Regions from separate parts of the Kribbella italica genome, predicted to be linked through region 1. Evidence: riboswitches for the same ligand, from Rfam matches in the RefSeq annotation. Region 1 holds a riboswitch; each other region holds the start of a gene.

Region 1 (4,127 bases):
GCGCGTGGAAGCCGTAGTCGATCAGGCGCTTCGCGACGTCGTCGACGGTGACGCCGGTCTCCTTGGTCATCGGCCGCAGGTCGAGGATGCACTCGTGCGCGACCAGGCCGTTCTCGCCGGTGTAGAGCACCGGGAACGCGTTCTCGAGCCGCTTGGCGACGTAGTTCGCGGTCAGGACGGCGGCCTTGGTCGCCGAGGTCAGGCCCTCGGCGCCCATCATCCGGATGTAAGCCCAGGAGATCGCCAGGACGCCGGCCGAACCGAACGGCGCCGCCGAGATCGGGCCGACCCCGGAGTCCGGACCGGCCTGGTCCAGGAGCGGGTGGTTCGGCAGGTACGGCGCCAGGTGCGCGGCGACCGCGACCGGACCGACGCCCGGGCCACCGCCGCCGTGCGGGATGCAGAACGTCTTGTGCAGGTTCAGGTGCGAGACGTCGCCGCCGAACTCACCCGGCTTGGCCAGGCCGAGCAGGGCGTTCAGGTTCGCGCCGTCGACGTACACCTGACCGCCGTGGTCGTGGACGATCTGGCAGACCTCGGTCACGCTCTCCTCGTACACGCCGTGCGTGGACGGGTAGGTGATCATGATCGCGGCCAGCTTGTCCGCGTGCTCGGTCGCCTTGGCCCGCAGGTCGTCCAGGTCGATGGTGCCGTCGTCGTTGCCCTTGACAACAACAACCTTCATCCCGGCCATCACGGCGGAGGCGGCGTTGGTGCCGTGCGCCGACGACGGGATCAGGCAGACGTTGCGCTCTTCGTTACCCTCGGCCCGGTGGTATCCGCGGATCGCCAGCAGGCCGGCCAGCTCGCCCTGCGACCCGGCGTTCGGCTGGATCGAGACCTTCGCGTAGCCGGTCACCTCGGCCAGCCAGCGCTCCAGCTGGCCGATCAGCTTCACGTAGCCGGCCGCGTCCTCGATCGGCGCGAACGGGTGCAGGTCGGCGAACTCCGGCCAGGTGACCGCTTCCATCTCGGTGGTCGCGTTCAGCTTCATCGTGCACGAGCCGAGCGGGATCATGCCGCGGTCGAGCGCGTAGTCGTAGTCGGACAGCTTGCGCAGGTAGCGCAGCATCGCCGTCTCGGACCGGTGCGTGTTGAAGACCGGGTGGGTCAGGTAGTCCGACGTACGCGTGACGGCCTCGGCCAGGTTGCCACCGGCAAGCGAAGCGTCGTACCGGACGCCGAACGAGCGGCAGACCCGGCCGAGCGCGGCGGCGTCGGTCTTCTCGTCGCAGGAGATGCCGACGTGGTCCGCGTCGACCAGGCGCAGCCAGATGCCGTTCTGCCGGGCGGTGTCGACGACGTCGGCCGCACGACCGGGGACGCGCGCCAGGACGGTGTCGAAGAACTGCTCGTGCACGACCTCGACGCCACCGGCGCGCAGGGACGCGGCCAGGCTGTCGGCGTTCGCGTGGACGCGTTCGGCGATCGCCTTCAGGCCGTCGGGGCCGTGGTAGACGGCGTACATCGACGCGACGACGGCGAGCAGGACCTGCGCCGTACAGATGTTGGAGGTCGCCTTCTCGCGACGGATGTGCTGCTCGCGGGTCTGCAGCGCCAGCCGGTACGCCGGCGCGCCGTCGGCGTCGACCGAGACGCCGACGAGGCGACCGGGCAACGACCGCTCGAGCCCGGCGCGGACCGACATGAAGCCCGCGTGCGGGCCACCGTAGAACAGCGGGACGCCGAAGCGCTGCGACGAGCCGATGACGATGTCGGCACCGGCCTCACCCGGTGCCTCGAGCAACGTCAGCGCGAGCAGGTCGGAGGCGACGGCCACCAGCGTCTCGCGCTCGTGCGCGGCGGTGACCAACGGCTTGAGGTCGCGGACGACCCCGCCGGAGCCGGGGTACTGGACCAGGAAGCCGAAGAAGTCACCGTCCGGCAGACCATCGGTGGTGTCGGCGACGACGACCTCGATACCGAGCGCCTCGGCGCGGGTCTCGACGACGGCGATCGTCTGCGCGAAGCAGTCGGCGTCGACCAGGAAGCGGTTGCTCTTGCTCTTGCGGTTCGACCGGTGCGCGAGCGTCATCGCCTCGGCGGCAGCAGTGCCTTCGTCGAGCAGCGACGCGTTCGCGGTCGGCAGGCCGGTCAGGTCCGACACGGCGGTCTGGAAGTTCAGCAGCGCCTCGAGCCGGCCCTGGGAGATCTCCGGCTGGTACGGCGTGTACGCCGTGTACCAGGCGGGGTTCTCGACCAGGCGGCGGACGATCACCGACGGGGTGAAGGTGCCGTAGTAGCCCTGGCCGATCATCGAGGTGGCCACGGTGTTGCGGGCGGCGAGCTGCCGGAGCTCGGTCAGCGCGTCGACCTCGGAGGCCGGCTCGGGCAGCCGCAGCGGCTCGGCCGAGCGGATCGAGGCCGGGACCGCGGCATCGACGAGCGCGTCGACGTCGGCGTACCCGAGGGTCTGCACCATCCGGGCGACCTCGTCGGCGCGCGGACCGATGTGGCGGTCGGCGAAGGTGGCCGAAATCTGTGGGGAGATGTCGTGCGACCGGGGCGGTGGGGTGGGAAATGTATCTTGCACAGTCATGAGTGGAGGCTCCGTTGCTGACAGGTCTGCCGGTGGCCTCCCCCTCTGTCACGCGGCGAGCGCGCTTCAGAGTCGCCTGCGGCACCCGGTCCATGGGCCTGAGAGGTTCCGGGGAGGAATTGCCCCTTCGGCGCCCAGGCGAACCTGGGACTCTCCCGAGTGCTGTGTACGGCAACCCCGAGGTTACCAGTTGCCCTCGTCGAGTTCCGGCAGCAGCCGCCGCGCGGTCACCCGCGCGGGTCCGACCAGGTCCGGTTCGGCGTACGCCATCGGCCAGCGGACCCGGGTCCCGGCGTCGGCCCAGCCGCCGACCGCGGCGAGGAACTTGTCGAGCGCGGGGTTGGACAGGCCGCGTGCCTGCAGTGGCGCGATGTGCCCGGCGAAGAACTCCGCGATCCGCCGCTCCACGTCGAGTGCCGCCTGGTGGTCGGTCTCGATCAGCTCGTACCACCTGACGGAACCGGCCGGCGAGAGCGCGGCGACGTTCGAGTAGCTGCCGTCCGCGCCGAGCGGCGTCATGCTCGCCAGGAAATGGCCGGGGACGAAGAGCGACAGGCCGGACTCCCGCGCCTGGCCGAACCACGCGGCGTCTCCCCCGGCGTTCTTCAGCCCGATCAGCGTCGGTACGGCGCGCGCCAGGTCGGCGAGTTGCCGGGGCCCGACCTGCGTCTTCGCGTGCGGCGGGTTGTAGAGCACGAGCGGTACGCCGTCCGCCGTCTCGGCGACGCGGTCGAGGAAGGTCAGCGCCTCGCCGGCACTCAGCGACAGCCAGTCGGGCAGGATCACCTGGATCGCCGAGGGGCGCAGCGCGGCGGCCCGGCGTACGCGATCGAGCTGGAGCTGGGCCGAGGGATGGCTGGCCCCGAGCTGGAACGGGAGCTCGGTCTGCGCGGCGAGGAGGTCGTTGATCCGGTCGTACTCGTCCTCGGTCAGGGTCTGGAACTCGCCCGCCGTGCCGTGCACGTACACACCGTGGACTCCGCTGGTGAGCAGGTGGTCGAGCTGGGCCTTCAGGCGGGCGAAGTCGATCGTGTCGTCAGCGTCGAGGGGCAGCAACAAAGTCGCCCACACACCACGCAAGGTTTCCGCGGTGAGTGGGCGCACTGTTTTGCTGGGGATAGCTCGGGGATCAGCCGGTCATCCGGGCGCGGCGGCGAGCGGCGAGCTCGTCGTTCGCGTGCGAGCCGGACTCCTCGTCGTTGCCGTCGGCACGCTCGGTCGGCAGCTCGGACAGCGAACCCTCGACCTCGCGCCAGACGCCGCCGAGGGCGATGCCGAAGACTCCCTGGCCGCCGGCCAGCAGGTCGATCACCTCATCCGGCGAGGTGCACATGTAGACCGAGGCGCCGTCACTCATCAGCGTGATCTGGGTCAGGTCGTCGATGCCGCGCTTGCTCAGGTGGGCGATCGCGGTCCGGATCTGCTGCAGCGAGATGCCGGCGTCGAGCAGACGCTTGATCACCTTGAGCAGGAGGACGTCGCGGAAGCCGTAGAGCCGCTGCGTGCCCGAGCCGGTGGCCGGACGGACCGACGGCGACACCAGGCCGGTGCGGGCCCAGTAGTCGAGCTGACGGTAGGTGATGCCCGC
Region 2 (4,127 bases), 4.3 Mb from region 1:
ACGGCACCAGCGCGTCGAGCCAGCCGAACAACTGGCCGACCAGGCCCGGATCCGGGTCGTTCGTGACCGGCGGCGTACCGGTCGGACTCGGCGAGGGGGACGGCGAAGGCGAAGGTGACCCCGGGGTCGACGGCGACGGCGTCCCCGGCGGAGGCGGCTCGGTCGGCCTCGGAGTCGGCAGCACCGGGGGCCGGGCCGTGATCGTCGGCAGCACCCTGCGCGTCGCGTCCTCCGCCGTACCGGTCGTCGGCGCGCCCGGTGTCGGGCGGCCTGCCTCGTCCCCGGCGTGACCGTCCGGCTGGACGTCACCCCGACCGACCCCGTGCGATGCGGTCGGGAGCGACGGAGTCGGCGTCGCGGCCGGCCGCCCGTCCGACTCGACGTACGGGTAGTTCCGGTCGGCCGGGTCGGCGATCGGCAGGCCGGCGACCGGCGTGACCGTGTCGGGGTCGCCTGCGCCGGGCAGCGGCAACAGGCCCACGACAGCCAGGGCGGCGTACAGACCGATGGGCAGAGCGATGCAGGCGGCGGTACGGCGGACCCTCTTGCTCCTCAGCGGGGTCCGGCGCGGTGCTGCCTGTTCTTCCTCGGAGAACAGACTCACAGTTCCGGCACAGTAGCGGGTGTTCACACGTTTCAAACAGGTCTTGGAACGATATTCACCGCAAACCGCACCCCGTCGCGACACTGAGCAACCCCGCGGTGACCCGTCAGCACTCGATCACGTTGACGGCCAGGCCGCCGCGTGAGGTCTCCTTGTACTTGATCTTCATGTCCGCGCCGGTCTCGCGCATCGTCTTGATCACCTTGTCCAGCGTGACCACGTGCACCCCGTCGCCGTGCATCGCCATCCGCGCGGCGTTGATCGCCTTCACCGAGGCCATCGCGTTCCGCTCGATGCACGGGATCTGGACCAGCCCGCCGACCGGGTCGCAGGTCAGGCCCAGGTTGTGCTCCATCGCGATCTCGGCGGCGTTCTCGACCTGCTCCGGCGTCCCGCCGAGTACCTCGCAGAGCCCGGCCGCGGCCATCGAGCAGGCCGACCCGACCTCGCCCTGGCAGCCGACCTCGGCGCCGGAGATCGACGCGTTCTCCTTGTAGAGCACGCCGATCGCGCCGGCGGCTAGCAGGAACCGGACCGTGCCGTCCTCGGTCGCGCCCGGCACGAACCGCCGGTAGTAGTGCAGTACGGCGGGAATGATGCCCGCGGCACCGTTCGTCGGCGCGGTGACGATCCGGCCGCCGGAAGCGTTCTGCTCGTTCACCGCGAGCGCGAACAGGTTCACCCAGTCCATCACCTTGAGCGGGTCGACCGACCACTTGTCGCTGCTCAGCTTCTGGTGCAGACCGTGCGCCCGGCGCGGCACCTTCAGGCCGCCCGGCAGCACGCCCTCGGTCTCGCAGCCCTCGTCGACGCAGTCCTGCATCACCTGCCAGATGTGCAGCAGGCCCTCGCGGATCTCGGGCTCGGTCCGCCAGGCCAGCTCGTTGGCGAGCATCACCTCGCTGATCGGCAGCCCGGACTCGCGGCAGCGGTCGAGCAGCTCGGCGCCGGACAGGAACGGGTACTTCAGCGGCGTCCGGTCCGGGACGATCCGGTCGCCGGCGGCCGCGTCCTCGTCGACGACGAACCCGCCGCCGACCGAGTAGTACGTGCGCTCACGCAGTACGGCGCCGTCGGCGTCGCGGGCGACGAAGGTCATCCCGTTCGGGTGGTAGGGCAGCGCCTTGCGGCGGTGCATCACCAGTTGCGAGTTCTCGTCGAACGCGATCTCGTGCTCGCCGGCCAGCCGCAGGGTCCTGGCCGCGCGGATCGCCTCGACGCGCCCTTCGACCGAGCGGGTGTCGACGGTCTCCGGGTCCTCGCCCTCGAGACCGAGCATGACGGCCTTGTTGCTGCCGTGTCCGTGGCCGGTCGCGCCGAGCGAGCCGAACAGCTGCGACTCGACGGCCGTCGTCCGGGTGAGCAGGCCGTCGGCAGCCAGGCCGACGGCGAAGGTCCGGGCGGCGCGCATCGGTCCCACGGTGTGGGAGCTCGACGGGCCGATCCCGATACTGAACAGGTCGAAAACGCTGATCGCCATCTGGAGGTTCCTTCCGGTCGTCGTTGACCGATCGGTGTGCCTCCCCGCTCTGTCAGACGTGCTGTCTTCCAGAGGTGCCTCGCCCGTGCGGTGAGGGTGCCTGAGAGATTCTTGGGGAGAGTTGCTCCTACGGCGCCCGGGTCGGGCCCGGGTCTCTCCCGCACGGGTTCATGCGGCGGTGGTGCTGACGGTCGCGACGGTACGGCGGACCCGCGCTCCCCGTCAATCCGGCCGTGCACTCCTCCGAGGGAGAGCGTTCCCCCGCGCGGGGGATCCCTCGGAAGCACCGCCACCACAAGCTGAACGCATGACGACGAGCACGCGTCCGCGCGACCACGCACCGAGCGAGGCGACAGCGCAGCGGTGGATGCCGCTCGCCGCGGTCAGCTGGGCGGCGGCGTACGGACTGGTCCGGTTGTGGTTCGCCACTGGACATGCACCGGCCTGGGAGTTGCCCGGGAGCGACCTGCTGATCTCCTACTGGCTGTCGCTCGCCTTCTGCGTGCTGAGCGCGGTCCTGGTCGTCCTGCCGGTGTCGCGGATGACCATCAGGCTCACCTGGGCAACAGCTGCCGGCTGGGTCGCCGTGTGCGCCTTCGTGCTGCTTGACGTCGTCGCCGCCGTCCTGCCAGGCCTCGGCATCCCGTTCGACCCGATCGGTCTTCTCAGCCGTCTCGGTGGTCTCACCGGCGCGGGCCTGCTCGCGGCGACCGCACTGACCAGGCAGCGCGCGCTCGACCCGTCCTGCCTGCGCTGCAGTGGGCTCCGGTCGGTCACGTCCACACCCAGGTGGGCGATCGCAGGAGCAGCTGTGGCCGCCGCGGGCTGCCTGATCCGCCTGGCCGCTCAGGCGGTCGTCGGCTTCGGCAGCACGCCGTACGACGCCGGCATGGCGGTGATCCTGTTCGAGGCGGGCTTCCTGCTCGCCGGCCTCCTGCTCCCGCTCCTGCTGGTGACGCGCGCCGGCCGGATCTTCCCGCGCTGGATGCTGCTGCTCCCCGGCGGCGGGCTCGGCGCCGGCATCACGGCGTACTTCGGCGTCGGACTGCTCCAGATGGTCGCCGCCGCGCTGCGGCACGAGCCGGTCTTCGGAGAGATGGGCCTGCCCGAGGCGTTCTTCTGGGTCGCGGTCCCGGCGTACGTGCTCTGGGGCGCGGGCCTGCTCACGGCGACGTACGGGTACTACCTCCGCACGCGCCGACCCTGCCGCGGCTGCGGCCGGTGAGTCAGCCCAGGCGGTTGGTCCGTGCCGCCCACAGCTCGAAGAACCAGGTGAACAGCGGCGGGATGCTGGCGGCCAGCGCGAGCAGCGTGGTCGGCCAGGTCCAGCGCAGCGGCTTGCGGACGACCGCGACGGTCAGCACGTAGGCGACGAAGATCCCGCCGTGGATCGGCCCGAAGATCTTCACGCCGATCTCGTTGTCCGACAGCACGTACTTGAACAGCATCCCGATCAGCAGCCCGGTCCAGGAGATCGCCTCGGCGATCGCCACCACCCGGAACCAGGTCGCATGCTTCGAACCAGCCGGCGCGTCCACGGCTGCAACAGTCTCGGTCATCAGACCAGTGACCCTAACAAGTCGGCCCAACCGCTCCCGGGTTCCCTCCGGGTCGGCACCGGATGCCGGTCAGGGTCGGCGCGGCGAAAGATCGTCCCAATGAAGAGACCGATTGTTTGGTGTGCGGCCGCGGCCGCCGTACTGGCAACGCTGACGGTCCCGGCCACTGCGGCGCCGTCCATCGACTGGGCTGCCTGCCAGCCCGAGCCCGGTGACACCCCGGAGGAGATCGCCCTCCTCCCCGGCTCGGAGTGCGCCACGCTGAAGGTGCCGATCGACTGGAACGACCCGGCAGAAGGCACCTTCGAGCTGGCCGTCTCCCGACGGAAGGCCCAGGGCCAACGCGTCGGCGTCCTGGTGTTCGGCCCGGGCGGACCCGGCGACTCCGGTGTCGACCGGATCCGAACCGGGATGAGCCGGTTCAGCCAGCGGCTCGAGGACCGCTTCGACATCGTCAGCTTCGACCCGCGAGGTGTTGCCCGCA
Region 3 (4,127 bases), 7.3 Mb from region 1:
TGACGGCCGCGGCGGTGTGGTTCTCCGAGGCGATCATCTCCAGGCCGTCGCGCTGCCGGGTCAGCTCGTCGGCGATCTTCGCCGCGATCTCCGGGTCGAGGTCGGCCAGGTCGGCATCGAGGCTCGGGGCAACGATCTGCTGGAAGGTGCTCACAGGTCACCGCCGTGCTTGGCCGCGTAGTCCTCGGCCGACAGCAGCGGACCGTCCTCGGTGGCGTTCACCTTGAACAGCCACACGCCGTACGGGTCCTCGTTGATCGCCGCGGGGTCCTCGGTGACGGCCGGGTTGACCTCGGTGATCTCGCCGGTCACCGGGGAGAACAGGTCGGAGACGGACTTGGTCGACTCCACCTCGCCGCAGGTCTCCCCCGCGGTCACGGTGCTGCCGACCTCGGGCAGTTCGACGTACACGATGTCACCGAGGGCGTCGGTCGCGATCGCGGAGATCCCGACCGCGACGGTCCCGGCCTCCTCGCGGGCAACCCACTCGTGCTCGTCGGAGTACTGCAGGCCGGCCTTGACTGTTGGCATCGTCGGTCCTCACTTCTGGCGCTGGTAGAAGGGCAGAGCGGTCACTGCGAACGGCTCCGGGGTCCCGCGCAGGTCGACGTCCAGCGCGGTGCCGGGCTCGGCGTGCTCGAGGTCGACGTACGCCAGAGCGACCGGTACGCCGAGCGTCGGGCTGGGCTGGCCGGAGGTGATCTCGCCGACGACGACGCCGTCCTTGAGCACCGGGTAGTGGCTGCGCGGCGCGCGCCGGCCGGTACCGGTCAGGCCGACGAGCTTGCGGGCCGAACCCGCTTCTTTGCGCTGGGCAAGGGCTTCCTTGCCGACGAAATCTTCCTTGCTCAACGCAACGACTCCGCCGAGCCCGGCCGCGAACGGGTCGCCGTCGCGGGAGAGTTCGTTGCCGTAGAGCGGCATCCCGGCCTCCAGCCGGAGCGAGTCGCGGGCCGCGAGGCCGGCCGGAGTCAGCTCGCCGTCCTCGGCCGCGGCCTCGATCGCGCGCCAGACGTCGGTGGCGTCGTCGTTCGCGACGAAGAGCTCGAAGCCGTCCTCACCGGTGTAGCCGGTGCGCGCGACCAGCAGGTTCAGGTCGGTCACGGTGATCTCGACCGCCGCGTAGTACCTGAGCGTGGTGAGGAACTCCTGCTGCCCGACCGGGATCAGCCGGAGCAGGATCGACTCGGCCTGCGGGCCCTGGACGGCGATCAGCGAGGTCCGCGCGGAGGCGTCGTCGACCGTGACGTCGAAGTTCTCGGCGCGCTCGGTCAGCGCGGCGGCTACTGTCGTGGCGTTGCCGGCGTTGGGGACGACCAGGAACGCCTCAGGACGCCGGTAGGTGATCAGGTCGTCGATCACGCCACCGTCCTCGGCGCAGATCAGCGAGTACTTCGCCTTGCCGACCGCCATCGCGGAGATCTTGCCGACCAGGGCGTGGTCGAGGAACGCCGCGGCGTCCGGACCGGTCACCCAGACCTCGCCCATGTGGGACAGGTCGAAGAGGCCGGCCGAGCGTCGTACGGCGTGGTGCTCGGCCAGTTCGGACCGGTACTTGAGCGGCATCTGCCAGCCGCCGAAGTCGGTGAAGTTCGCGCCGAGCCGCTCGTGCTCGGTGCGCAGTGCGGTGTACTGGGTGGGCATGAGGAACTCCAGAATCCAGGTGGCGCGCGCCACGAGATCGGGGTTCCTCCCCGCTCTGTATCGGACCTGAGAGTTTCCGCGCGGCCCGATGAGTTCTTGGCGGGCTTCGCTTGCACCGTCGGTGAGCCGGCTGTCCGGCTGCTTTCCAGAGTTGCCTGACCACGGCGGTACGGGGGCCTGAGAGATTCCCGGGGAGGATTTGCTCCTACGGCACCTGCACGACGGCAGGATTCTCCCGCCGCGGATCAACAGCGTGTTCAGTTGTCGGTCGCACCCTAAGCGGGGTCCGGCCGGGCGCGCAAGGCTCAGGTGAGCGTGAGGCCGAAGCCGGGGCGGTCGGGCACGGTCAGGTTGCCGTCTTTCCACTCGTAGGCACTGGTGTCGACACCGTCCGTCGTACCAGGCACTCCCTCGACCGTCGGAACATTGCCGAGGCCCGCCGCCATCTGCGCGGCGTACAAGGTCTTGAGCGGAACTCCCCAGGCGTGCGGCGACGCCTGGCAGCTGACCCGCGGCATCACCTCGCGCCAGCTGGTCAGGCCGAACGACACCACGTCCATCAGCAGGACGTCGATGTCGCCGTCGGCCGCGATCTCCAGCAGGGGCTCGAGATCCGGGTCGGACTCTCCCTCGGCGATCAACGTCGGCGACCCCTGCAGGTGCTTCTTGAGCCGGGCCAGGTCGGCGGCGTCGTCGAGAAACGGCTCCTCGACCCAGTACAGGTCGCAGTCCGCGACCGCCTTCAGATACTCGATGAACCCGTCGCAGTCGTAGCCGTCGTTGGCGTCCACCAGGATCCGGTGCTCCGGGTACGCCGCTCGCACGGCCCGGGTCACCTCGATGTCCCGGGCGTCTCCTTCGGCCCGTTCCATCCAGCGGTTCCCGCGCCCGATCTTCAGCTTGAACGCGCGATAGCCCGCCGCGTCGTCGGCCGCGCAGTCCGCCAGTACGGCGTCCACGCCGTCCGCATCGAGGTCCGCGAAGTAGACCGCGCCGTCGTAGATCGGGATGGTCCGGGTGCCCTTGCCGCCGAGCAGCGCGTGCACCGGCAGATCCAGGAGGTGGCCGGCCAGGTCGTGCAACGCGAAGTCCAGCCCCCGCAGCCCGGCCTCGCGCACTCCCGTGGCCGGATCGATCAGCTCCCCCACCGACCGCCCGACCACGTCGTCGGGAACCGGCCCGGCCGCGAGGCCCCATCCGGACTTCCCGGTGTCGGTGTGCAGGATCACGACGTCGTCGACCCCGCCGTCCCCATGACTCCCGAGCCGGGCGTTCCGCCCGATGGTCCGCGGGTAGCGCGACCGGATCGTCGACCGCTCGACACGGCTGATGAAGTGGCTGTCCAACGTCATCTGGACTCCTTCGGAGTTCGTCGACTACGGCGTCTTCGCCTCGGCGGCGTGGTTCCCTGCCTAGTCTGCAACGTTGGAGGACCGCGCAAACCTCGCGGCCCAATCCCGTACCGCCGCGGCGAGTTCCGGCGGGCCGACCACGTGGAAGTCGGTGCCGAGGGCACCGAGTGAGAACAGCGGGCCGTCGAGCGAGTCCGTCTCCAGCAGCACCCGGCAGCTCGTCGGCGTGACGACCTGGACCTCGGCCCAGCGGCCGAAGTGCGCGCTGACCGTCTCGGCCGGTGCCGCTACGACCACCTCCACGGCGTACGGGCCTTGCTGTGATCCGCCGAGGACGTTGGCCCGGACGTACTCGGCGACGTCGTCGTACGGGAGAGGGCGCGGGCCGTACGGCGTACCGGCGCCTTCGGCGGCGGCGATGCGGTCGATCCGGAAGGTTCGCCAGTCGTGGCGGTCGAGGTCGTAGGCCACCAGGTACCAGCGGCGGCCGAACGGGACGAGCTGGTACGGCTCGACCTCGCGCCGCGTGCGCTTGCCGTCGATCGCGCGGTAGCGCAGGCGGACCCGCTCGGAGTCACGGCAGGCGAGGGCCAGGGTGGTCAGGATCTCGTGGTCGATCGGCGTCGCCGTGGTCGTCGACGTGGTCGCCGACGTGGTCGCCGACGTGGTCGCCGTCGTGGTCGCCGAGCGGACGGCGGTGAGGCGAGCGCGCAGCCGCCGGGGCATCACCTGGACGATCTTGGTCAGCGCCCGCAACGCCGCCTGGTCGTCGAGGTGCGACTGGACGGCGATCGCGAGCGCCATCGCCTCGTCGTCGTCCACCACCAGCGGCGGCAGGGACGCTCCGGGCGCCAGCGCGTACCCGCCGTCGACGCCCGGGTTCGCGTCGACCGGGTAGCCCAGCTCCCGCAGCCGCTCGACGTCGCGGCGCAGGGTCCGCGGCGACACCTCGAGCCGCTCGGCGAGCAGTGGGCCCGGCCAGTATCGGCGGGCCTGCAGCAGGGAGAGCAGCCGGAGGGTGCGGGAGCTCGTGTTCGCCATGTTTCGATTCTGCCGTGGATTGCGGTCAGGAAGTGGCCGCGATCGTTTCTAGCGTGGGTGGCACACCGACTCATTCGAGGAGAACAACGA

The links. A riboswitch is a leader RNA that binds a small molecule or an ion and turns the genes downstream of it on or off. The one in region 1 is predicted to bind glycine.
Region 2: another riboswitch for glycine. It lies ahead of HDA39_RS26715 (L-serine ammonia-lyase); the one in region 1 lies ahead of gcvP (aminomethyl-transferring glycine dehydrogenase).
Region 3: another riboswitch for glycine. It lies ahead of gcvT (glycine cleavage system aminomethyltransferase GcvT); the one in region 1 lies ahead of gcvP (aminomethyl-transferring glycine dehydrogenase).

Annotation. Positions count from the first base shown of each region.
Region 1 is NZ_JACHMY010000001.1:1,461,911-1,466,037, reverse strand. Features, by position in the region: gene gcvP (aminomethyl-transferring glycine dehydrogenase) at 1-2,539, opposite strand, end outside; glycine riboswitch at 2,616-2,707, opposite strand; gene HDA39_RS06855 (dihydrodipicolinate synthase family protein) at 2,723-3,610, opposite strand; gene HDA39_RS06850 (MerR family transcriptional regulator) at 3,669-4,127, opposite strand, start outside.
Region 2 is NZ_JACHMY010000001.1:5,749,373-5,753,499, forward strand. Features, by position in the region: gene HDA39_RS26710 (hypothetical protein) at 1-604, opposite strand, end outside; gene HDA39_RS26715 (L-serine ammonia-lyase) at 711-2,084, opposite strand; glycine riboswitch at 2,163-2,255, opposite strand; gene HDA39_RS26720 (hypothetical protein) at 2,392-3,309, shown strand; gene HDA39_RS26725 (DUF3817 domain-containing protein) at 3,311-3,643, opposite strand; gene HDA39_RS26730 (alpha/beta hydrolase) at 3,743-4,127, shown strand, end outside.
Region 3 is NZ_JACHMY010000001.1:8,726,174-8,730,300, reverse strand. Features, by position in the region: gene glyA (serine hydroxymethyltransferase) at 1-154, opposite strand, end outside; gene gcvH (glycine cleavage system protein GcvH) at 151-531, opposite strand; gene gcvT (glycine cleavage system aminomethyltransferase GcvT) at 541-1,644, opposite strand; glycine riboswitch at 1,690-1,799, opposite strand; glycine riboswitch at 1,800-1,892, opposite strand; gene HDA39_RS41035 (mandelate racemase/muconate lactonizing enzyme family protein) at 1,950-2,996, opposite strand; gene HDA39_RS41030 (helix-turn-helix transcriptional regulator) at 3,057-4,037, opposite strand; gene HDA39_RS41025 (VOC family protein) at 4,127-4,127, shown strand, end outside.